4 regions of the Clostridium sp. USBA 49 genome follow, and region 3 is predicted to be linked to each of the others. Evidence: riboswitches for the same ligand, from Rfam matches in the RefSeq annotation. Region 3 holds a riboswitch; each other region holds the start of a gene.
What was found. Region 3 has a riboswitch for S-adenosylmethionine ahead of metK (methionine adenosyltransferase). Riboswitches for the same ligand answer to the same signal wherever they lie in the genome.

Region 1 (6,162 bases), on a different contig from region 3:
AAAAACTATATCAGGGATAGATGCCTATGAACCTGGATATATAGATAAAGATAATGAAGTTATAGTAGGTCTTCAAACAGATGCACCATTAAAAAGGATAACAAATCCATGGGGCGGAATAAGAATGGCTGAAGGTGCTTTAAATTCTTATGGATATAAAGTAGATGAAAAGATGCATGAAATTTTTACAAAATATAGGAAAACTCACAATCAAGGTGTTTTCGACGCTTATACAGAAGAAATGAGAGCTGCAAGAAAAGCATCAATTTTAACTGGACTTCCAGATGCTTATGGAAGAGGAAGAATAATAGGAGATTATAGAAGAATTACACTTTATGGAATAGATAGATTAATAGAAGAAAAGAAAAAAGATCTTAAGAATCTTAAAGGAACAATGCTTGATGAATTAATAAGATTAAGAGAAGAAGTTACTGAACAAATAAGAGCATTAGAGAAAATTAAGAATATGGCAGCTTCTTATGGCTTTGATATATCAGAGCCAGCTAAAAATGCAAAAGAAGCAGCTCAATGGCTTTATTTTGGATATTTAGCAGCTATAAAAGAAAATAACGGTGCTGCAATGTCTCTTGGAAGAACAAGTACATTCTTAGATATATATATAGAAAGAGATTTACAAAACGGAATAATAACAGAAGAAGAAGCACAGGAAATAGTAGATCAATTTATAATTAAGTTAAGAATTGCTAGACATTTAAGAACACCTGAATACAATGAATTATTTGCTGGGGATCCAACTTGGGTTACTGAATCTATAGGCGGTGTAGGTATTGATGGAAGACCTCTTGTTACAAAAACTTCTTATAGATATTTACACACTTTAATAAACCTTGGAACAGCACCAGAACCAAATATGACAGTACTTTGGTCACAAAATTTACCTGAAAACTTTAAAAAATTCTGTGCTGAGATGTCAATAGCTACTGATTCAATTCAATATGAAAATGATGATGTTATGAGACCAATATATGGTGATGATTATGCTATAGCTTGTTGTGTATCAGCTATGAAAGTTGGAAAGCAAATGCAGTTTTTTGGAGCTAGATGCAATTTAGCTAAGTCATTACTTCTTGCAATAAATGGCGGAGTTGATGAAAAGCTAGGATTGAAAATTGTTCCAGGACTTGAACCAATAACTGATGAAGTGTTAGACTACAATAAAGTATTAGAAAATTATAATAAAGTTCTTGAATATGTAAGTGAATTATATGTAAATACAATGAATGTAATTCATTTTATGCATGATAAATATGCCTATGAAGCAGCACAAATGGCATTACATGATACAAAGGTAGAAAGACTTATGGCTTTTGGTATAGCTGGACTTTCAGTTGCTGTAGATTCATTAAGTGCTATAAAATATGCAAAAGTTAGACCAATAAGAGAAAATGGAATAACTGTTGATTTTGAAATTGAAGGCGATTTCCCTAAATATGGAAATGACGATGATAGAGCTGATAAAATAGCTGTAGAATTAGTTGAAAAATTTTCAAATGAATTAAAAAAATATCCAACTTATAGAGATGCTGAGCATACATTATCTATATTAACTATAACTTCAAATGTTGTTTATGGTAAGAAAACTGGAGCAACACCTGATGGAAGAAAAGCAGGAGAACCATTTGCACCTGGAGCTAATCCAATGCATGGTAGAGATATAGAAGGTGCCCTTGCTTCACTTAATTCAGTTGCAAAAATTCCATATGAATCTTGTCAAGATGGGGTATCCAATACATTTTCTATACTTCCAGATGCATTAGGAAAAGACAATGATTCTAGAATAAATAATCTTGTAGCATTACTTGATGGATATTTTGCTCAAGATGCTCATCATTTAAATGTAAATGTACTAAATAGAGAAACATTAATGGATGCTATGGAACATCCAGAAAAATATCCAACATTAACAATAAGAGTATCTGGATATGCTGTTAATTTTAATAGATTAACTAAAGCACAACAAAAGGAAGTAATAAAAAGAACATTTCATGAAAAAATGTAATTGCAGTGCTCCTCTAAACCTTAGGTTTAGAGGAGCTTTAAGATTAATATATTAAATATTTTTTTACTTGAAAAATTAATTAGATTGGTTTATTTTAGATTTATACAAAGGAGGGGATTTTATGCTAAAAGGAAAGGTACATTCAATAGAAAGTATGGGTTTGGTAGATGGACCTGGAGTTAGAACAGTTGTATTTTTACAAGGATGCAAATTAAGATGTGCTTATTGTCATAATCCAGACACTTGGAATTTAGATGGTGGAACTGAAATAACATCTGAAGAACTTTTAAAGAAAATTATGAGATATAGGCCATATTTTGAACGTTCTGGAGGTGGTGTTACCTTTTCTGGAGGTGAGCCCCTGCTTCAACCAGAGTTTTTACTTGAAATGCTAAAATTATGTAAAGAACAAGGTATTAATACAGCGATAGATACTGCAGGATATGGGTTTGGTGAATATGATGAAATATTAAAATATACAGATTTAGTATTATTAGATATAAAACATATAGATGATAATGGTTATAGAAAACTTACAGGTAGTAGTAAATCTGGATTTGATAAATTTTTAGAATCACTTAATAAAACTAATGTAAAAGTATGGGTTAGACATGTAGTGGTTCCTGGGATAACTGACTCAGAAGAACATATAGAAAAATTAAAAGAAATAATAAAATCTATTAATAATGTTGAAAAGATAGAATTATTGCCTTACCATACATTAGGAGTAGAAAAATATAAAAAATTAGGCATTAAGTATAGATTAGAAAATGTAGAACCTATGGATAAAGAAAAAGTAAAAGAGTTAGAAAAAATTCTTATAGATAGAGAAAAAGCTGACAATTAGAAAAAATTTTCAAATAGTTTTTTATTTTTTAATTAAACCTGTATATATAAATATTACTGGTAAAACTGCATTATTATCTGCTTTTATAATTTGTTAAATAAGATTTTAAATAAATTTTTTAGCAGATTTTTAGCAGATAGAGAAAGTAAAAAATTATAATTTATTGTAGTTTTAATATTGACATATACAATAAATGTTATTATAATTAAATCAATGCAAAGATAAGGTCCTATTTTATATGTTAAAACAAGTAAATAGAATTTATTAATCTTATCAAGAGAGGTGGAGGGACTGGCCCTATGAAGCCCGGCAACCGGTATTTTAATACAATGGTGCCAATTCCTGCAGTATTGCTTTTGCAATACTGAAAGATGAGGAAATAAGGGATATAATGCTGACCCGAGGTTCCCTCGGGTTTTTTTATTTTAATTTTAAAAAGTTAGTACATATGAAATGGAGGAAAATGGATGATAAATGTATATAAAGTTTCTAAAAGTTTTGCAAATACAAAAGTTTTAAAATCAATAAGTTTGAGCGTTAATCAAGGAGAAATATTCGGAATAGTAGGACATAGCGGTGCAGGAAAATCAACTCTTTTAAGATGTTTAAATGGTCTTGAAAGTTATGATGAAGGAAGTATTACTGTTATGGGGAAAGAAGTAAAAAACTTAACTTCATCAAAACTTAGAGAACATAGAAAAGAGCTTGGAATGATATTCCAAAATTTTAATCTTTTAAATAGATCTAATGTTTATGATAATGTTGCACTTCCGCTTAAAATTTGGGGAGTAGAAAAAAATGAAATAGAAGAAAAAGTAAAAAATCTACTCAATTTGGTTGGGCTTTATGATAAAATGGAAAGCTATCCTAGAGAATTAAGTGGAGGACAAAAGCAAAGAGTTGCTATTGCAAGAGCTCTTTCTTTAGAGCCTAAAATACTTTTGTGTGATGAAGCTACATCTGCTTTAGATCCTAAAACTACTAAATCTATATTACAGCTTTTAAAAGATATAAATAAAAAACTTAATATAACTATTGTTATAGTAACACATCAAATGGAAGTTGTAAAAGAAGTTTGTGATAGGGTAGCACTTATGGAAGGAGGCGAAATTAAGGCAATAGGAAAAGTAGATGAACTGTTTTTAAAACCTAGTGATGAATTAAAGGACTTAATGGGAGAAGAAGAAGTATTGCCTAAAAAAGGATCAAATATAAAAATATTTTTCCCAAAAGAATTAAGTGAAAGAACTATTATAACCTCCATGGCAAGAGAACTAAATATCGATTTTTCTATAGTTTGGGGCAAACTTGAAAAATTTAAAGAAGATGTATTAGGAAGTCTTGTTATAAATACAGATGATAAATACGAAGATAGAATATTCGAATATTTAAAAAAACATGAAATCAGCTGGGAGGTCATAAAAAATGACAATTAAAGAATTAATTTTAGAAATACTTTTAAGAGGTCTTGGTGAAACACTCTATATGGTAATTATATCAACTTTGCTTGCTGTAATTATAGGATTTATACCAGCTATAATATTAGTTATTACTGATGATAAAGGATTAAGTCCTAATAAAGCTGTATATAAAATATTAGATTTAATAATAAATTTATTAAGATCTTTTCCATTTGTTATACTTATGATAGCTGTAATTCCATTAACAAGATTTTTAGTTGGAACATCTATAGGAATAAATGCAGCAATTGTACCATTAACTATAGGTGCGGCGCCTTTTGCAGCAAGGGTTATAGAATCTGCTTTAAAAGAAGTAGATCCAGGAATAATTGAAGCTGCAAAATCTATTGGAGCAAATAATTTTCAAATAATATTTAAAGTAATGTTAAAAGAAGCACTCCCATCTATAATTTTAGGAATAACTTTAACAGTTATAAGTGTTATTGGTTATTCTGCCATGGCTGGAACTATTGGAGCAGGTGGCCTTGGAGATATAGCATATAAATATGGATATTTAAGGTTTAAAACCGATATAATGATTTATACAATTATTATACTTATAATAGTTGTACAAGTATTTCAAAGCTTAGGCAATTATGCTTATAAAAAATTATCTAAATAAAAATAAATTAATAAAATTAGGAGGTTTTTATATGAAAAAAATATTAAGTATTATTTTATCAGCACTATTAATATCTGGATTATCAGGATGTTCTACGCAAAAGGATACATCTAAAGAAACTAAAGTAGAAGATAAAAAAGTAATAAAAGTTGGTGCAACTGCAGTACCTCATAAAGAAATATTAGAAGGTGCTGTTAAACCATTATTAGAAAAACAAGGATATAAGCTTGAAATAATAGAATATACAGATTATGTTCTTCCAAATACTGCTCTTGCTGATGGAGAACTAGATGCAAACTATTTCCAACATGAACCTTATCTAAACAATATGATTAAAGAGAAAAATTTAGATTTAACATATACAGTTAAAGTACATTTAGAACCAATAGCTTTGTATTCAAAGAAAATAAAAAGTTTAGATGAATTAAAAGATGGAGCTGTTATAGCTGTTCCTAATGACTCAACAAATGAAGCTAGAGCTTTAAGACTTCTTGAATCACAAGGATTATTTAAACTTAAAGAAGGAGAATTAGTTACAAAGCTTGATATAGATAAAGCTTCAAATACTAAAAATATTCAAATAAAAGAAGTTGATGCAGCACAAATTCCAAGAAGTCTTGTTGACTTTGATGCCGCTGTTATTAATTCTAACTATGCAATGTCCTCAGGATTAACTCCAAATACTGATTCTATTGTAAATTCTGAAGGAAAGCATATAATAGAATCTACAAAGGATAATCCATATAATAATATACTTGCAGTAAGAAAAGAAGATAAAGACAAGCCATATATTCAAGCTTTATCTAAAGCTCTTACTTCACCAGAAGTTAAAAAATTTATAGAAGATAAATATAAAGGCAGTGTTATTCCTGCATTTTAGAAAGTAGACTTTACTGTCTACTTTTTTATTTTATATATAAATTGGGTATACTTATTGTATAAAAATAATAGCATTATATTAACTTTTATAATATTATATTAATAAAGGGTATAATGGAGGATTAATATGAATAAAAATATTGGAGCATTTTTTGATATTGATGGTACCTTATATAGGGAAGGGCTTATTGCGGAAATATTTAAAAAACTAGTAAAATATGAAATAATAGAGGAAAAAAGATGGTATAATGAAGTAAGACCAGAATATCAAAAATATGATAAAAGACAAGGTAATTATGATAATTATCTATTAAAAATGGCAGATATATACATT
Region 2 (6,162 bases), on a different contig from region 3:
TTGTGCCATCTCTTCTAATGAAGGAGTTATAAGTCCGCTTAATGCTATTATATCAGCTTTTTCCTTTTTAGCAGTTTCAAGTATAGTTTCTGAGCTTACCATTACTCCCAAATCTATAACTTCAAAATTATTACATGCAAGTACAACAGATACTATATTTTTGCCTATATCATGAACATCTCCTTTTACAGTTGCAAATACTATTTTACCAGCACTGCTTTTATTGCCATCCTTCTCTTCTTCGATATATGGGAGTAAAAAACTTACTGCTTTTTTCATAACTCTTGCAGATTTTACCACTTGAGGTAAAAACATTTTTCCTTCTCCAAAAAGCTCCCCAACAGCTTTCATTCCATCCATTAATGGTCCTTCAATAACTTCAAGTGCTCTATCAAATTTAGTTATGGCAATATTTATATCTTCTTCAAGATATTCCATTATACCTTTAATAAGAGCATGTTTTAATCTTTCATTAACATCTAAGCTTCTCCAAGAAAGCTTATTCTCATTTTGAATATTTTCAGTTCCTTTAACTTTTTCTGCAAACTCTAAAAGTTCTTCTTGTGCATTTTTATGCTTATTAAGAATAACAGCCTCTACTTTCAAAAGGAGGTCTTTATCAATTTCGTCATAAATTTGTATCATACCTGGATTAACTATTCCCATATCTAAACCTGCATTTATTGCATGATATAAAAATACCGAGTGCATAGCCTCTCTTATAACATTATTACCTCTAAAAGCAAAAGATAGATTACTTACTCCTCCACTTACCTTTGCATAAGGAAGATTTTCTTTTATCCACTTTACTGCTTTAATAAAATCTACAGCATAATTATTATGTTCTTCAATACCCGTTGCAATAGCTAATATATTAGGATCAAATATTATATTTTCAGGTGGAAATTTAACTTTATTAACTAATAATTCATAGGCCCTTTTGCATATTTCAATTTTTCTTTCAAATGTATCTGCCTGACCTTTTTCATCAAAAGCCATAACAACTACACCAGCACCGTATTTTTTTATTATACCTGCCTGCCTTAAAAATTCCTTCTCTCCAGATTTTAAAGAAATTGAATTTACTATAGCTTTTCCTTGAATTGCTTTTAATCCTGTCTCTAAAACTTCAAACTTAGAAGAGTCAATCATAACAGGCACTTTTGCTATTTCAGGCTCACTGGCTAAAAGTTTTAAAAATATATCCATTTCCTTTTGAGCATCTAAAAGAGCATCATCAAAATTTATATCAATAATCTGTGCCCCATTTTCTACTTGATTTTTTGCTATGGATAAAGCTTCTTCATATTTTTTTTCTCTTATAAGCCTTGAAAATTTAGCAGAGCCTGCCACATTTGTTCTTTCTCCTATATTTATAAAGTTATTTTCTTTATTTATTTTAACAATATCAAGTCCACAATATACAGTTTCTCTAGTTAAATTAGGAATAATCCTAGGTTTAATGTCCTTAACAGCTTCATATATAGCCTTTATATGAGATGGTGTTGTTCCGCAGCACCCTCCTACTATATTTAAATGACCTTCTAAAGCTATTTCTTTTATATAAGAAGCTGTAACTTCTGGTATTTCATCATATTCACCTAGTGAATTAGGAAGTCCAGCATTAGGATGAAAACTTATATAAAGCCCTTGAGTTTTTGAAAGTTTTCTTATAAATGGAAGCAAATCTTTTGCACCAAACGAACAATTCAAACCTATGCTTATTATCCTCTCATGCTTTAAACTTTCTGCAAAAGCTTCTAATGTCTGCCCTGATAATATTCTTCCACTTTTATCTGCAATAGTTCCAGATATCATAATATTTAAATCTATTTTTTTTCTTGAAAGAACATTATCTGCTGCAATAATTGCTGCTCTGGCATTTAATGTATCATATATAGTTTCAATTAAAAGTATATCTACTCCTCCATCTACAAGACCTTCTATTTGCTCTTCATAAGACTCTAAAAGTTCATCAAAACTTACAGCTCTAAAACCTGGATTTTCTACATCAGAAGATATGGACGCTGATTTATTTGTAGGACCTATAGATCCTGCTACAAATCGAGGCTTTAAGCTATCTTTTAAACTATAAAAATCTGCCATTTCTCTTGCTATTTTTGCACCATAATAGTTTAAATCATAAATTTTATCTTCTAACCCATAATCTGATTGAGATATTCTATTAGAATTAAATGTATTAGTTTCTATTATATCCGCTCCTGCTTCTAAATAAGATTTATGAATATCTCTTATAACATCAGGCTGAGTTAAATTTAATATATCATTATTACCTTTTTGGTTAATTTTAACAGTTAAATTTCCTCTAAAATCTTCTTCACTTAAATTTAGTTTTTGTATAACAGTTCCCATAGCTCCATCTAAAATTAATATTCTTTTTTTTAAGCAATCTTCTATATTTAGTTTCACTTAAAAGCCCCCTTGTGTTTTAGTTAATATTATCCTTATATTCTAAAGCTTCTCTTATATTAGATATATTTTGAATAATTCTTCTTACTGTTTCTGGACGATTCATAGTATATAAATGAATTCCATCTATTCCCCAAGAGAGCAAATCAATAATTTGTTCAGTAGCATAAACAATACCTGCTTCTTTTAATGCTTGAGGGTTATTCTCATATTTAGCCATAATTCTTGAAAATTTAGCTGGTAAAGATGCTCCACTTAAAGAGATCATACGTTCAATTTGTTTTTTATTTGTAACAGGCATTATTCCAGCAGAAATTGGCACATTAATTCCTTTTTTATAAGCTAAATCAATAAATCTATAAAAACTTTCATTATCAAAAAAAAGCTGAGTTATAAGAAAATCTGCTCCTGAATCCACTTTTATTTTTAAATTTTCAATATCTTTTTCTAAACTGCTACACTCGAAATGCCCTTCAGGATAACATGCCCCACCTATACATATTTCATCATCTTTTTTTATGGACTTTATTAAATCACTTGCATATTTATACTGGCTTTTTTGAAATAACTCTTCATTAAAATTTTGAGGTAAATCTCCTCTAAGAGCCATAATGTTTTGAATATTATTTTCTTTTAATTCTTCTATAAATTTTTGAAGTTTTTCTTCTGTTAATGATATACAAGTTAAATGTGCTAAAGTCTCAATATAATATTTATTCTTTATTAATGATGCAATTTCTATAGTTTTATCTCTAGTGCTTCCACCTGCCCCATAGGTTACACTTATAAAATCTGGTTTTAAGTCTTTTAAAGATTCTATTGTATCATATATAGTGTCTACAGGACTTTCCTTTTTAGGAGGAAAAATCTCAAAAGAAATAATAGGTTTTTTCTTTTTATAAATATTTTTTATTTGCATTTTAGTGCCCCCTTTTTATATAAAAATAAACGCTACTTTCGGAAAGAAAAATAGCGTTAATTTCTTATTTTACTATTTCCCTTATCTCTCAGAAATAATACATCTCTGCTGGAATTGACACCTTTTGTCTTAAAATGACATAGGTTGTCGGGCTTCTTAGGGCCAGTCCCTCCGCCTCTCTTGATAAGAAAAGAATAATATTAAATTTTATGTTTATTTTAAATTAATACAGCAAAAATGTCAATGAATTTATTTTTATTCATATAAAATTTAATCATAAAATATATTTTTAATAAAATTATTATTTTACTAAATTATTTTTAATTTTTATGCTTAGTATCTATAAATGCAATTTCTCCATCTATTAAAACTAATTTAGTTTTAGCATAAATATCAAAAGGATGTTTGTTAAATACCACAATGTCTGCATCTTTACCTATTTCAATAGATCCTACTCTATGAGAAATACCAAGTATTTCTGCTGGATTTATAGTTATTGCTTTAAGTGCAGCTTCCTCATCTAATCCTGCTTTTACTGCTAATGCAGCACACATAGGAAGATAATGTACTGGTATTACAGGATGATCTGTCATTAAAGCTATTTTTACACCTGCTTTATATAAAGCTTTAGGAGTTTCAAAACTCAATTCTTTTAACTCAACTTTACTTCTAGTTGTAAGTGATGGTCCAACTATTGCAGCATATCCTTCTTTAGCAAGTTCATCTGCAATTAAATGTCCTTCTGTACAATGCTCTATAGTCATTTTAAGACCAAACTCATTAGCAATACGAATAGCAGTAAAAATATCGTCTGCTCTATGAGCATGAGCTTTTACATTTAGTTCTCCATTTACAACTGGTATTAAGCTTTCAAGTTTCATATCAAAATTTTCATTTTTATCTTTGTTTTTTATATAATTTTTAGTCTTAAAAAGATATTCTCTTAATATAGATGCTGTTGCCATTCGAGTTGATGGTGTTTGTTTTTTTGAATTATAGCATCTTTTAGGATTTTCACCAAAAGCAACTTTCATTGCTGCTGGTTCCTGAACTATCATATCATCTATTCTTTTACCTTTAGTTTTAATTGTTGCAAATTGTCCTCCTATAACATTAGCACTTCCAGGTCCTGTACATACACATGTTATACCATTTTCATAAGCTTCTTTAAAAGCTCTATCCATAGGATTAATTGCATCAATAGCCCTAAGCTGTGGAGTAACAGGATCCGTAATTTCATTCCCATCATCACCTTCAAAGCCAAGACCATCTTCCCACATTCCTATATGACAATGAGCATCGATTATACCAGGCATAACAAAACCGCCTTCAGCATCAAATATTTCACAATTTGAAGATACATTTATATTTTGCCCTACTTTTATGATTTTCCCTTTATCAATTAAGACTTCTCCATTTTCAATAATATCACTAGCCATAGTAAGAATTGTTCCATTTTTAATTAATAACATTTTAAGCCGTTACATAAAATCTACTATTTAGAGATTTATTCCTTATTCAATGCAACCTGTTTTGTCATAAGACTACTCCAGTTTGATATGTTGTTCCAAAGGCTTAAATCCTTGATTTTTAATGTTATTAGTTTTAGTAAATTTATAACGGTTTTCACCTTCCTTTCCTATTTGAACTTTTCCATCTTCATATTTCCTTGAAACTTATTTCTGCTTTCTTTTTAACTTCTTTAGTTTTATTAATGTTTTTAAATGATTTATCTATATTTGAAACTATTGTTAAATCTTTTAGTCCTATGTCTACTCCTATTGAAACATCTGTGTTTTAGGCTATAAGTTCTTCTTTTTCTATGCCTACATATATATACCAAAACTTATTCATGGATTAGTATATTTAACATTTATAGGTATTTGCTCTACTGTTTCAACCCAACATACAAATAAAAACTGTAACAAGATTATGTATTAATTTTTATCCCTCTAATAAAGCTAAAGCTACAGCTCCTATAACTCCAGCATCTTTTCCTAAAGCTGCTGGAACAATTTTGCAATATTCAGACATAGCTTTAAAACATCTTTTATCCACTACTTCTTGAACTTTATCAAAAACTATTTTACCAGCCTGTGCAACTCCTCCACCTATTACAACCATATCTGGATCAAAACTGGTTATAATATTTGCAACAGCTATACCTAAATAGTTTAAACTTTTATCTAATATGTCTTTAGATACTTTATCTCCTTTTTCAGCTTCTTTAAAAACTTCATATGAAGTAATGTTTTCATAATTTTTAAGTGAAGTTTCCTCTCCACTTTCTACAGCTTCCCTTCCTTGCCTTCCTATTGCAGTACCTGAAGCTAATGCCTCTGCACAGCCATAATTACCACAATTACATCTTGGACCATTAGGAAGCAGAGTTGTATGTCCAATTTCTAATGCATTGGATGTACTTCCTCTATATATTTTACCGTTTAATATAGCACCTCCACCTATTCCAGTGCTTACTGTTACATAAACCATATTGTTTGTCCCTTTTCCTGCTCCAAGCATATATTCTCCTATAGCTGCAACATTTGCATCGTTATCAAGATATGTAGGTATATTAAATTTTTCTACCAATGGTTTTACAAGCTGAAAATTTTTAAAAGGAAGATTTGGCGTAGTTATTATAACTCCAGTCTTAGCATTTAAAGGCCCCGGAGAACCTATTCCTATTGTTTTAATTTCACTGGAAGTTTTATTAGCTATCTCCATAACCTTTTCAATTACTTCAAATATTCTATTAAGTACAGCATTTTCACCTTCAGAAGCTTTTGTAGGTATAGTATGCTTACTTAGCA
Region 3 (6,162 bases):
TAAACATAATTTTTTAATAAAAAACTCAAATTTTAAAAATCCTATAGTATAATAAAATAATAATCTAAAAAGAAAATATGTTTTATATTAAAAGAGATCGTTTTTTAATATATTCATAAATTAAACTTTAAGTTTTATATATACTAAATTGGGTTGACTATTATGTTTAAAAATTTTACTATATAAATAAACGTAAAATTAGCTATAGGAGGCAAAATTTATGTTAATTAAAAATTGTAAAATAATATTTGAAAATAAAATTGAATTTGGAAACGTTCTAATAAAGAATGGAAAAATAGAGAAAATAGACATTGAATTTTTAGATAATAATGAAATTGATGATAATGAAATTATAGATGCAAAAGGTTTATATCTTTCTCCCGGATTTATAGATATTCATATTCATGGTGCAGGTGGCTGCGATACAATGGACGGCACTGTAGAATCTTTAAATACTATAGCTAAAACAATCGCTAATTATGGTACTACTTCCTTTCTTCCTACAACAATGACTTGCCCTATAGAAGATATAAAAAAAGCAGTTGATTCTGCTTCTCAATGTATGAAATATGGTACAGAAGGAGCAAATATACTTGGAGTTCATCTTGAAGGTCCTTTTATAAGTCCATATATGATAGGTGCCCAAAATCCAAAATATATTCAAAAGCCTTCTATTGATACTTTTAATCTTATTGCAAAAGATAATATAACTGCCATTAAAAGTATAACATTAGCCCCGGAAATAGAAGGAAGTAAAGAGCTTATTAAATATTTAAAAGATAAAAACATAATAGTTTCTATAGGTCATTCTAAAGCTACATATAAAGAAACTTTAGAAGGAATAAAATGTGGAATTAGTCACTCAACTCATCTTTATAACGCTATGACTCCTCTTCATCATAGAGAACCTGGAATAGTAGGTGCTGTTTTTGATACTGATATTACTACTGAAACTATTTCTGATGGAATTCATATAAGTTATCCATCGCTTAGAATTGCATATAAACAAAAGGGACTTGATAAAGTTATTTTGATAACAGATGCAATGATGGCTTGCGGTATGCCAGATGGAAAATATTCTTTAGGAGGTCAAGATGTATTTGTTAAAAATGGTGCTGCAAGGCTTAAAGAAGGTAATTTAGCCGGATCAATATTAACTTTGGATGATGCAATAAGAAATATATATAAAAATTCAAATTATAAACTTTATGAAATAGTAAAAATGGCAACTTATAATGCTGCTAAACATTGCAAGGTTGATAACAAAAAAGGCCTCATAAAAGAAGGTTATGATGCAGATTTAGTTTTATTTGATGAAAATATTAATATTAAAAAAGTAATTATTGGGGGCAAAATATTTAAATCTTAATAAAATAAATTAAAACTAATAAATTAAACCCCAAAATATTATTTATAATTTTGTCTTAATCTAAAATTATAATTTTATAATTAAATTACTATAATAGCTAAACTACCCTTTTATTATATTTTAGGTTAAGTTTCACTATATTTATCTATTTTAAAAATCTATTTTTATAAATAAATAGCACTTAATTATTAAAAATATTTTATAGATTAATTATTCTATTTTTCTTTAAAATAAGAATTTAATCTTTTTTCTAAAAAATAAGATATTAAAGGTATGGTTATTAAAATTATAAATAATGATATAAAAAAACTTGGATTTATTTTGAAAACAAGAGCTATTTTATTTATAAAATTTATAAAAGAATATATAGAAAGAATTGCACTTCCTAAAAGTACTATAGCTATTAATATAAATGCTTTTGAAAAAGTTACCCTTATTATATGAAAAAATTTAGCTAATTTCATAGTAATACCTCTTTTCTTTTTATATATTAAGAGTATTGACAATTTAAAATAATTTATTTATTAAATATTAGTTATACAATAAAGACTGCTTATTTGCAGTCTTTATTGTATATATTCTTTAATTTCATTAACTTTATCTAATCTTTCCCATGGAAGGTCTAAATCCGTTCTACCAAAATGTCCATAAGCTGCAGTTTGTTTATATATTGGTCTTCTTAAGTCTAGATTTTTTATTATAGCAGCAGGTCTTAAATCAAATACTTTATTTATAATTTCTATAATTTTATCATCTGAAATTTTTCCAGTTCCAAATGTATCAACCTCTATAGATACTGGTTTTGCAACTCCTATAGCATAAGCAATTTCTACTTCTAACTTATCAGCTACACCAGCAGCAACTAAATTTTTAGCAACATATCTTGCTGCATAAGCTCCAGATCTATCTACTTTTGTTGGATCTTTACCTGAAAAAGCACCACCGCCATGTCTTCCATATCCACCATAAGTATCAACTATAATCTTTCTTCCAGTAAGACCAGAATCTCCTTGTGGTCCTCCAACAACAAATCTTCCTGTTGGATTTATGAAGTATTTTGTATTTTCATCTAAAAGATCTGCTGAAACTACTTTATTTATAACATGTTCCATTAAATCTTTTTCTATTTGTTCTCTTGTTACTTCTGAATCATGCTGAGTGGATATAACAATTGTATCTATTCTAATTGGCTTATCATCTTCATATTCTACAGTAACTTGTGTTTTTCCATCTGGTCTTAAATAAGATAAAGTTCCATTTTTCCTAACTTCTGAAAGTCTTCTTGCCATTTTGTGTGCTAAAGAAATTGCAAGAGGCATATATTCTTCTGTTTCATTTGTAGCGAAACCAAACATCATACCTTGGTCTCCAGCTCCAATGGCATCTATCTTATCCATTTCTCCTTTTTTTGCCTCAAATGCTTCATTTACTCCCATTGCTATATCTGGAGATTGCTCATCTATAGAAGTTAATACAGAACAAGTATCACAATCAAAACCATATTTAGCTCTGGTATATCCTATATCTTGTATAGTCTTTCTTACTATTTTAGGTATATCTACATAACAATTAGTAGATATCTCTCCCATAACTAAAACCATTCCTGTTGTAACTGCAGTTTCGCAAGCTACTCTAGCATTTGGATCACGAGATAATATTTCATCTAATACAGCGTCAGAAATTTGGTCACAAATTTTATCTGGATGTCCTTCTGTAACAGATTCAGAAGTGAATAATCTTCTCATTTATAAATTTCCCTCCTATGCTACATAAAAAATAAAACCCCTTCATAACGAAGAGGCACGATTAACGTATCCTCTTATCTTGCAGTAAATACTGCTGGAATTGGCACCTTTGTTGTAAAACTGGTTGCCGGGCTTCACAGGGCCATCTCCCTCCACCTCTCTTGATAAGAGATTATAATTTGGATTACTTTTAATTCTAGTACATAATATCACAGTAAAAAATTTCTGTCAATATTTATCGAATAAGCTATTTTGTAGTTATTATACTCAAAATATTATTTATAATATCAAACTAATAATTTTCAAATACTAAACTTTTTAGATATCTTAGAATTATAAAACAAAGTACTAAAGTTTTTAAATAAGTTAAAATTATAAAAAATTTAATATTCTAAAATTTAAATAGTTTAAGATTTAATTTTTTTATATTTTTCTTCTATATTTTTAATATTTTCATATTCTTTATCTGAAAGTCTCTGCTTTAACAAATTTAATGCATTTATTATATCTGCATTATTTATATATTCCTCTATTTTACTCTGATCTATAGGGGACAATGTTTTTGAAACAGTCAGTATTTTTTCTTTATCTAAATCTGTTATAAGTACATTATTTTTATTAATTGAATTATTAAACACTGATAAATTTTCCTCTGTATTTTCTTTATTATTGTTTTGATTTATTTCTTTATTATTATTTTCTTTATTGCTTTCTTTTAGTTTATTATCAGCTAAGCTATTATTTAAATTTGTAGTATTCTCTTCTTTTAATGCATCTAATAATTCTTTTTCATCTTTATAAGCTCTATCAAATTTAAATCTTATTACGCTTTTAGGTAATGGAGAAAATTTTATATTTTTTTCATTACTATCTGCTATTTTTTCTTTTTCAGAAGTTTGAGTATTTTTAATATTATTATTTAAATTTTTACTCTTTTTAGGTAAAATAGTTTGTACATTAATTTTTTTAATATTTTGAAAAATATTTATTTGATTAATACTATATTTTTCGTTTAAATAATCTTTATTTGTATATACAGTTGCAACTGTATATATAATAGTAAAAAATATAACAATTACAGAATAAAATTTTTTAGACATAAATAAAACCACCTCATCGTATTAGTATCACCTTATTTAATATTTTTATTCATTCTTAATATTTTTATATTTAACAGCATATATATTATTAAATAGTTTATTACAATATAAGTAGAATGAACTTTATTGGCTACTGAATATTGATAGATATTAATCTCTTTTTAATAAAAAATCAATATGATAAGGAGGTTATTTGTTGAGTAAAGTTAAAACTCATTATAAAAACCCACTAGCTTATTACGAAATTGCAAATTTCCTAAAGAATTATATGGATGAAAATACAGTTATTGTATGTATAGGTACAGATAGATGTATAGGGGATTGTTTGGGACCATTAGTAGGAACTTTTTTAAAAGAAAAGTTTTTCCCGTTACCCGTATTTGGTACAATATCAGAACCTATTCATGCTTTGAATATTGATAAAAAGCTCTCTGAAATAAAAACTCTTTTTCCTAAAGCTAATATTATTGGTATAGATGCCTGCTTAGGAGATGATGATAGTATAGGTGAAATTCAAGCACGAGATTATCCTATACACCCTGGAAAAGGTGTTGGTAAATCGTTACCAGAGGTAGGGAAAATTTCTATTATAGGTATTGTAGATTCAAGCGACAATAATGAATTATTTACTAATAGAAATATAAGATTAGATTTAATAGTTGAAATAGCTAAAGTAATAACTCAAGCTATTATACATTCATATTATTTATATGAGAAAAATAAAGCAAAATCAACTTAAAATAAAAATCATTTTTATAGTTAAATATAAAACACATAAAATGCGTAATATCTAATCTTTTAAAAAGATTTATTTTAAAATAGCCACAAATCAAGTATTTTCGTTAAACTTACTAACGTTTAAACAAATAATACTTAATTTGTGACTATTATTTTACAAAAAGTTTTTTAACTTTACTTAATGTCATCACGCATTTTTTATTTATTTCGGCTTATAGGTCTATATATTTTTTAACATCTAAATTAAAATTTATCCTGATATTAATGAAACATCATATCCACTAATTCCAGTATCTATTTTATCTATATATTCTAATACTTTACCTGTTCCTTCTGCCACGCAAGAAACAGCATTGTCAGCTATACGTACAGGTACCTTAGTAACTTCAGCTATAAGGCTATCCAATCCGTTTAATAAAGATCCTCCACCAGTCATTAATATACCTTTTTCAGCAATATCAGCTGCTAACTCAGGAGGAGTTTTTTCAAGGACTGAATGTGTACAATCGGCAATAGCATTGACAGTTTCCCTTAAAGCTTCTCTCATTTCCTCTGAGGATACAATTATATTTTTGGGAAGTCCTGTTATAAGGTCTCTTCCTCTTATTTCCATAGTAATTTCTTTTTCTCTTTTATAGGCTGATCCTATATTTATTTTTAAATCTTCTGCAGTTCTTTCTCCAATCATTAATTTATGTTTTTTTCTAATATATCTTATTATAGATTCATCAAATTTATCTCCAGCTATTTTTATAGAAGCTCGTACTACGATTCCGCCTAAAGAAATTACTGCTATATCTGTAGTACCACCACCAATATCAATAACCATGTTTCCACTTGCTTCGGTTATATCAAGATTAGCACCTATAGCTGCTGCTAAGGGTTCTTCAATTAGATAAACTTTTTTAGCTCCTGCATTTATTGATGCATCTCTTACAGCTCTTTTTTCAACTTCTGTTGCTTGAGATGGAATACATACAACCACTCTAGGAGCAGATATTTTTTTACGACCACAAGCTTTTTTTATAAAATGCTTTAGCATTGCTTCTGTAATATCATAATCTGATATTACTCCATCTCTAAGTGGTCTTATAGCTACTATATTCCCTGGAGTCCTTCCTATCATTTGTCTTGCTTCTTCGCCAACAGCTCTTATTACATTGTTGTTTTTATCAATAGCCACTACAGAAGGTTCTTTGAGTATAACACC
Region 4 (6,162 bases), on a different contig from region 3:
TTTAACTGATTTTATAATACTTTCCATAATACTAAGAGGATTTATACAATTATGCTCTGAATTTGATAAAGCATTATCTATAGCTTTAATAACAAATCTTGTTGAAATACCACTCATGCCCTCTCTCATACCAGCTTCTTCTCTAAGTTCTTCTATATCTATCTTTTTAGTAGTTCCCTTTTCTACTATTTCATCACCATTATAAATCTTTAACTTTGTCATAGGATCAACTTTAGCAGAAGGTGTAAGTCTTGAAAGTACAGCAAACATAGCTGCAGTTTCTATAGTATGTGGCGCTATATGTGCCTTAAAATTACTCTTTTTAAGTATCTTTTCATATATTTTTATTTCTTCATTTAATTCTAAACAATAAGGAACTTCTATTTTAACGATTCTATCTAAAATAGCCTCATTTGTATGATCTGACTTAAATTTATTCCATTCAGCTTCGTTTGAATGAGCTAAAATAACTCCATCAAAATATATCATTGAACCTTTCCCTGGAGATGGTATAGATTTTTCTTGAGTAGCAGTTATTATAGTATGCAAATACTCTACATCATTTTTGAACACCTCTATAAATTCAACCATACCTCTATTACCTACATTAAAAGCACCATTTAATGAAAAAATACGTGGATCATCCTCTGGATACATATCCATTTTAGATATATCTATAGAGCCTGTAAGTATAGAAGTATCTTGATTATTAGGATCAACAGGAGGAACAACTCCTATTCCTTTTCTTGATCTTATAGAAAATGTATTTTTTACTACAGGAACTTTTTCAAATTGTCCATCATATTCATTAAGCAATCTATATCTGCATACAGGACACAAATCTCCTTCTATCTGAACCCCTAAAATTTCCTCAAACTCCTTTCTTAAATGTTTTGGAATTAAATGTAGTGGTTCTTCTGACATAGGGCAACCTTTAATCGAATATATAGGTGGTGCAGATTCTAATGCCTTTTTTAAAGCTTCTACAATAGAAGATTTACCAGCACCTACAGGTCCTACAAGATATAATACCTGTCTTGACTCCTCACCTTTCATAGATGCAGCATGAAAATAATTTACTAGCTTCATAATTACTTTATCTATTCCAAAAAAATCATCTTTAAAAAAATTATAGCGTTTTATTGTTTCATTGCCATATATCTTTCTAATTCTTTGATTTTCTTCAGGCTTTAGTATTTCAAAGCCTTTTTCCATAATAATGTCATACATTCTTTTATGTGCAAGTTTTGCTACATCAGGGTTTTCTTTGACTATCTCAAGATAGTCAAGCATGGTACCTTCAAATTTATTTTTCTTTTGTTGCTCTCTATCATTATTTATTAATTCCTTAAAATCCATATATGGTACCTCCAAAAATTATGTTTAATATATTTTATTTTTCAATGACGGTATTTTATGACTTTAATTTCATAAATTAAAATAAAAATTTAAAATGTATTACTATTGACAATTTCACCTCTATAATGTAAGATGTTTTCATCTGAATATTTATTAATTTAATGTTCTTATCTAGAGAAGCGGAGGGACTGGCCCTATGAAGCTCGACAACCGGCATTATACTTATAATGCATCGGTGTCAATTCCTGCAGAATAAATTATATTTATTCTGAAAGATAGGAAATCAGCAAATAATGAAAATTATATTTTCAAGGTTGGTTTTCCTGTCTTAGAAAGCTAACCTTTATTTTTTTTACTTTTTTATGTTTAATGTGGTTACAAAAGCAAACAGAATTGAGAGGTGATTACTATTCCTATAAAAATAAAAGACGATTTACCAGCTGCTGAAATTTTATATAATGAAAATATATTTGTAATGCCTGAAAGCAAGGCTTTTCATCAAGATATTCGTCCTTTAAAAATAGCTATTTTAAATCTTATGCCTACTAAAATTACCACAGAAGTTCAACTTTTAAGACTTATTGCTAATACTTCTTTACAAATTGAGGTTGAATTATTACATCCTAAAAGTCATATTTCTAAAAATACTTCAGAAGAATATTTAATGACATTTTATAAAACATTTGATGAAATAAAAGATCAAAAATTTGATGGATTAATCATTACAGGTGCTCCTGTCGAACAAATGCCTTTTGAAGAGGTTAATTATTGGGATGAATTAAAAGATATAATGGACTGGAGTATACATAATGTATATTCTACATTCCATATATGTTGGGGTGCTCAGGCTGGATTATATCATCATTATAATATTCCAAAATATGCTCTTAAAGAAAAAATGTTTGGTATATTCGAGCATAAGATTTTAAAGGAAAATATACCATTACTTAGAGGCTTTGATGATAAATTTTTTGCGCCACACTCTAGGCATACTGAAGTAAGAAAAGAAGATATTGAGAAAATTCCTGAATTATCTATATTGTCAGAATCTGACGAAGCTGGCGTATATATAGTTGCAAATAAAAATGGAAGACAAATTTTTGTTACAGGTCATTCAGAATACGATCCTTTAACATTAAAAGCAGAATATGATCGCGATATTGCTAAAGGCCTTAATATAAAAGTTCCTAAAAATTATTTTCCAGATGATAATCCATTAAACAAGCCAGTAGTTAAATGGAGAAGTCATGCTAATTTATTATTCTCAAATTGGCTTAATTATTATGTTTATCAAAATACACCTTATGATTTAAGTAAGCTTAATAATTAAATAATTTAAAATAAAAAAGCAGCAGTTTAAATAGACTTTTATTAAACTGGTGCTTTTTTATTTTAAATTATATTGTATACTATTGTGCTTTTTCTAATTCTTCTTCTAATTCTTCTTCCCAATCTGGTTCTTTACCTCTTAAATAAGAAATTACAGCTGCTATAATGCTAAAAATAAAAGATATTGTAAATGCAGTTCTAAGTCCTAATACAAATTGATCGACTGCAATACCTTTAGAACCTACCTGTGTACCTACAAACAATGCCTGCATTGCTTCTTGTGATATACTTGAAGATACTATAGCCATTGAAATTGCTATACTTAATACATTACCTGCATTATTAGCCATTGTTCTTAATCCTGCTGCTATACCTCTTTTATCAGCTGGTACCATACCCATTATTGAGCTTGTATTTGGAGAAAAAAACATTCCTGATCCAAATCCCATTATAAGCATCCAAATTATAATTTCAAATGTTGATGTATTTTCTGTTATAAACATCATACCTAAAAGACCTACCGCAGAAATAAGCAAACCTAATGAACTTAAAATTCTCGCACCATATTTATCTGATAAATATCCACTAATTGGAGATACAATCATCATAGATACAGCTAATGGAGCTAATAACATTCCAGCTACAATAGGATCAATCCCCTTAACTCCTTGAAAGAAAAAAATTAATAAAAATGTAACTGCTCCTCTTGCTATTCCATTTAAAAGATTACTAGTATATGCAAAAGCTAATACTCTAGTTTTTAAAAGCCTTAAATCGAGCATTGGCTCATCTGTATTGTTTTCTATATATACAAATAACACCAATAATATTATAGAAACTATTATAAGGCTTATTACAGTTATATTAACCCATCCAATAAATCCTCCAAAACTTAAAGCAACTAATAATGCCAACATACCAAAAGAAAAAGTCAGCGTACCTTTAAAATCAAATTTATGCTTTTTAGAAATTGTAGCAGTTTCTTTTAATTGAAAAGCAGCCCATAGTGTTCCTATAATTCCTATTGGAATATTTATATAAAATATACTTCTCCATCCAATGCTTATTAGAAATCCACCTAAAATTGGCCCAATAATAGAAGCTATACTTATAATCATACTATTAATACCTAAGGCTTTTCCAAGTTCTTTTTTAGGGAAGGCATCTGCAACTATAGCTGTACTATTTGCAACCATTAAAGATCCACCTATAGCTTGAATCATTCTAAATATTAATAGCTGTATTCCTGTTTTTGATATTGAACATAAAAATGAAGCAAATGTAAATAAAGCAAAACCACTCACATAAAGCTTTTTTCTCCCAAACATATCTGCTATTCTACCTATTGAAGGTACTAATATAGTCATAGCTAGCATGTACCCCATAAGAATCCATGTAACAATTCCCATGCTTGCATTTAAATCTTTCATAATAACAGGAAGTGCAATCATTAATGTACTTCCGCTTAACACAGAAAAAAGTGCACCTATCGTAGTACACGAAAGTGCAACCCACTTATAATTATCTTTTTTCATCTTATTACCTCCATTTTTGTATAATTTATTTATTATAATTGATTGTTAAAAGTTTTTCTAAAATTTCTATATATTTATTTTTCACTTTTTTCAACGTTTCTTCTTTTTCTTCAATAATCTTTAATTGTCCTTCAATTTTTTTTATAGAGTCTTCTATAAAATCATGATCATATTTTTCACCTTTAAAAATACTTTTTATATCAAGTTCAAGCTCAAATATATCTTTAACTTCATTAAGAGAAAAACCAAGTTTACCTTTTAAATCCTTAATCCTCAATATATTTTCTATATCTTCATCAGTATAAAGTCTATAAAAAGACTTAGTCCTAATAGGTTTTATAAGTTCAATATCTTCATAATAACGTATGGCTCTTTTAGTAAGACCTGTTTTGGCTGCTACCTCTTCAATTTGATAATATTTATTATCCATATTCATTCCTCCTTTTATCATTATAACATTTACGTCAATGTTATAGTTTTCCCATGGTAAAGTATTTTTGACAAAATAAGAAGAAAAATTAGCTATTTTTTAATTCTTTCTTATGATTTCTACTAAAAACTTATATTACAAAATAGACGGTTGGCAATTATTACATTTTACAAAAATCAGTTATAATTGCAACCGTCTTAAATTTAAAATAAATAATTATTAAAGAAGTTCTCCATTCCATGCCCAATCTTTTATTTCTTCAAAAGTTATGTATATGCTTTCTTTGGGAATATTAAGTGTTTCTTTAAAAAGACTGCTTATTAAATCTGCAACCTTATTTTTATATTTTTTTTCAGCACTTCCAAGTATTTTAACTTCAACAAAAGCTGCATATTCCATCTTTTGTCCTTTAAAGTATATGTTTTTATCATCATCAAAACTAACCATTAACCATTCTTCAGTTTTACCTGGAAACTCTTTTATAATTTCTCCCATTTTAGATTTTAATAAGTCTTTTTCCCTATCAGAAAGTTTAACTGTTACTTTTGAATTTATAAATGGCATATCAATCATCCTTTCTTAAAATTTTATAAAGATATTTTACCATAATAAAAATATTCTATAACTATTTACAATAATAATTAATTATCAAACCTTTTTTACTTTTTTTCTTTTTCAATTACTATTTTTTCATATCTTGCAATTTTATAATTCAAACGTTCCAATGTTTTTTTCATATCCTCTATTTTGGCTATAAGTTTTTTACGCTGTTCATTTAAAAGTTCTTTTCTTGCCTCAATTGTTTCATCACCTTTTTGAAACAGATTAACATATTCAATCAAGGCTTCAATAGGAAGTCCTGCACCTCTCATACATTTTATAAATTCTATCCATTTGCAGTCTTCTTCTTTATAATCTCTAATTCCACTTTTATTGCGATTTACAGGTGGAATTAGACCAATACGTTCATAATAACGAAGTGTATCTTGTGAAATATCAAATTTCACACTTACTTCTGAAATCGTCATTGGATTTACCTCCTTACATTATTTAAATCTATTATACTCTTCATAAGGTAACCTCTCAAGACAATCATTAAAACCTTTATCTAAAATCAAATGTTATATTGCACCGACTATTTTATGTGGAACATACAGTTCTTCAAGGTAATCTATGTCTTCATTAGTAAGCTTTACATTTAACGCTCCAACAGCATCATCAAAATACTTTGCCTTTGTTGCTCCGATAATTGGAGCAGTCACTCCCTTGTAAAGCAGCCATGCAAGAGAAATTTGAGTCATTGTCACTCCATACTTTTTAGCAAGTTCATGTACCCGAAGCACTATAGGATAATCAGTTTCTTGTGTACTATCGTATTTGGAAATTGCTGTTTTATCTGTCTGACTACGCTTCGTATCAGCCTTCCACTCAAGACGGGAAAGCCTACCAGCAGCAAGAGGGCTGTATGGAGTAAGTGCTACATTTTGCTGCTTACAAATTGGAATCAGT

Region 1: another riboswitch for S-adenosylmethionine. It lies ahead of B5D11_RS02085 (methionine ABC transporter ATP-binding protein); the one in region 3 lies ahead of metK (methionine adenosyltransferase).
Region 2: another riboswitch for S-adenosylmethionine. It lies ahead of metF (methylenetetrahydrofolate reductase [NAD(P)H]); the one in region 3 lies ahead of metK (methionine adenosyltransferase).
Region 4: another riboswitch for S-adenosylmethionine. It lies ahead of metA (homoserine O-acetyltransferase MetA); the one in region 3 lies ahead of metK (methionine adenosyltransferase).

The regions. Positions count from the first base shown of each region.
Region 1 covers NZ_FUYD01000002.1:42,668-48,829, forward strand. Annotated here, with positions in the region: gene pflB (formate C-acetyltransferase) at 1-2,020, shown strand, start outside; gene pflA (pyruvate formate-lyase-activating protein) at 2,142-2,867, shown strand; SAM riboswitch class I at 3,135-3,245, shown strand; gene B5D11_RS02085 (methionine ABC transporter ATP-binding protein) at 3,335-4,303, shown strand; gene B5D11_RS02090 (methionine ABC transporter permease) at 4,293-4,949, shown strand; gene B5D11_RS02095 (MetQ/NlpA family ABC transporter substrate-binding protein) at 4,981-5,829, shown strand; gene B5D11_RS02100 (HAD-IB family hydrolase) at 5,956-6,162, shown strand, end outside.
Region 2 covers NZ_FUYD01000008.1:105,981-112,142, forward strand. Annotated here, with positions in the region: gene metH (methionine synthase) at 1-2,430, opposite strand, end outside; gene metF (methylenetetrahydrofolate reductase [NAD(P)H]) at 2,450-3,349, opposite strand; SAM riboswitch class I at 3,428-3,539, opposite strand; gene B5D11_RS08955 (amidohydrolase) at 3,670-4,821, opposite strand; gene B5D11_RS12980 (hypothetical protein) at 5,019-5,150, shown strand; gene B5D11_RS08965 (ROK family protein) at 5,294-6,162, opposite strand, start outside.
Region 3 covers NZ_FUYD01000004.1:179,380-185,541, forward strand. Annotated here, with positions in the region: gene nagA (N-acetylglucosamine-6-phosphate deacetylase) at 221-1,369, shown strand; gene B5D11_RS05935 (hypothetical protein) at 1,585-1,833, opposite strand; gene metK (methionine adenosyltransferase) at 1,936-3,114, opposite strand; SAM riboswitch class I at 3,186-3,285, opposite strand; gene B5D11_RS05945 (hypothetical protein) at 3,522-4,214, opposite strand; gene yyaC (spore protease YyaC) at 4,411-4,953, shown strand; gene B5D11_RS05955 (rod shape-determining protein) at 5,203-6,162, opposite strand, start outside.
Region 4 covers NZ_FUYD01000002.1:5,669-11,830, reverse strand. Annotated here, with positions in the region: gene B5D11_RS01960 (PrkA family serine protein kinase) at 1-1,359, opposite strand, end outside; SAM riboswitch class I at 1,524-1,641, shown strand; gene metA (homoserine O-acetyltransferase MetA) at 1,769-2,689, shown strand; gene B5D11_RS01950 (MFS transporter) at 2,769-4,223, opposite strand; gene B5D11_RS01945 (MerR family transcriptional regulator) at 4,249-4,653, opposite strand; gene B5D11_RS01940 (phenylpyruvate tautomerase MIF-related protein) at 4,873-5,217, opposite strand; gene B5D11_RS01935 (MerR family transcriptional regulator) at 5,313-5,681, opposite strand; gene B5D11_RS01930 (aldo/keto reductase) at 5,775-6,162, opposite strand, start outside.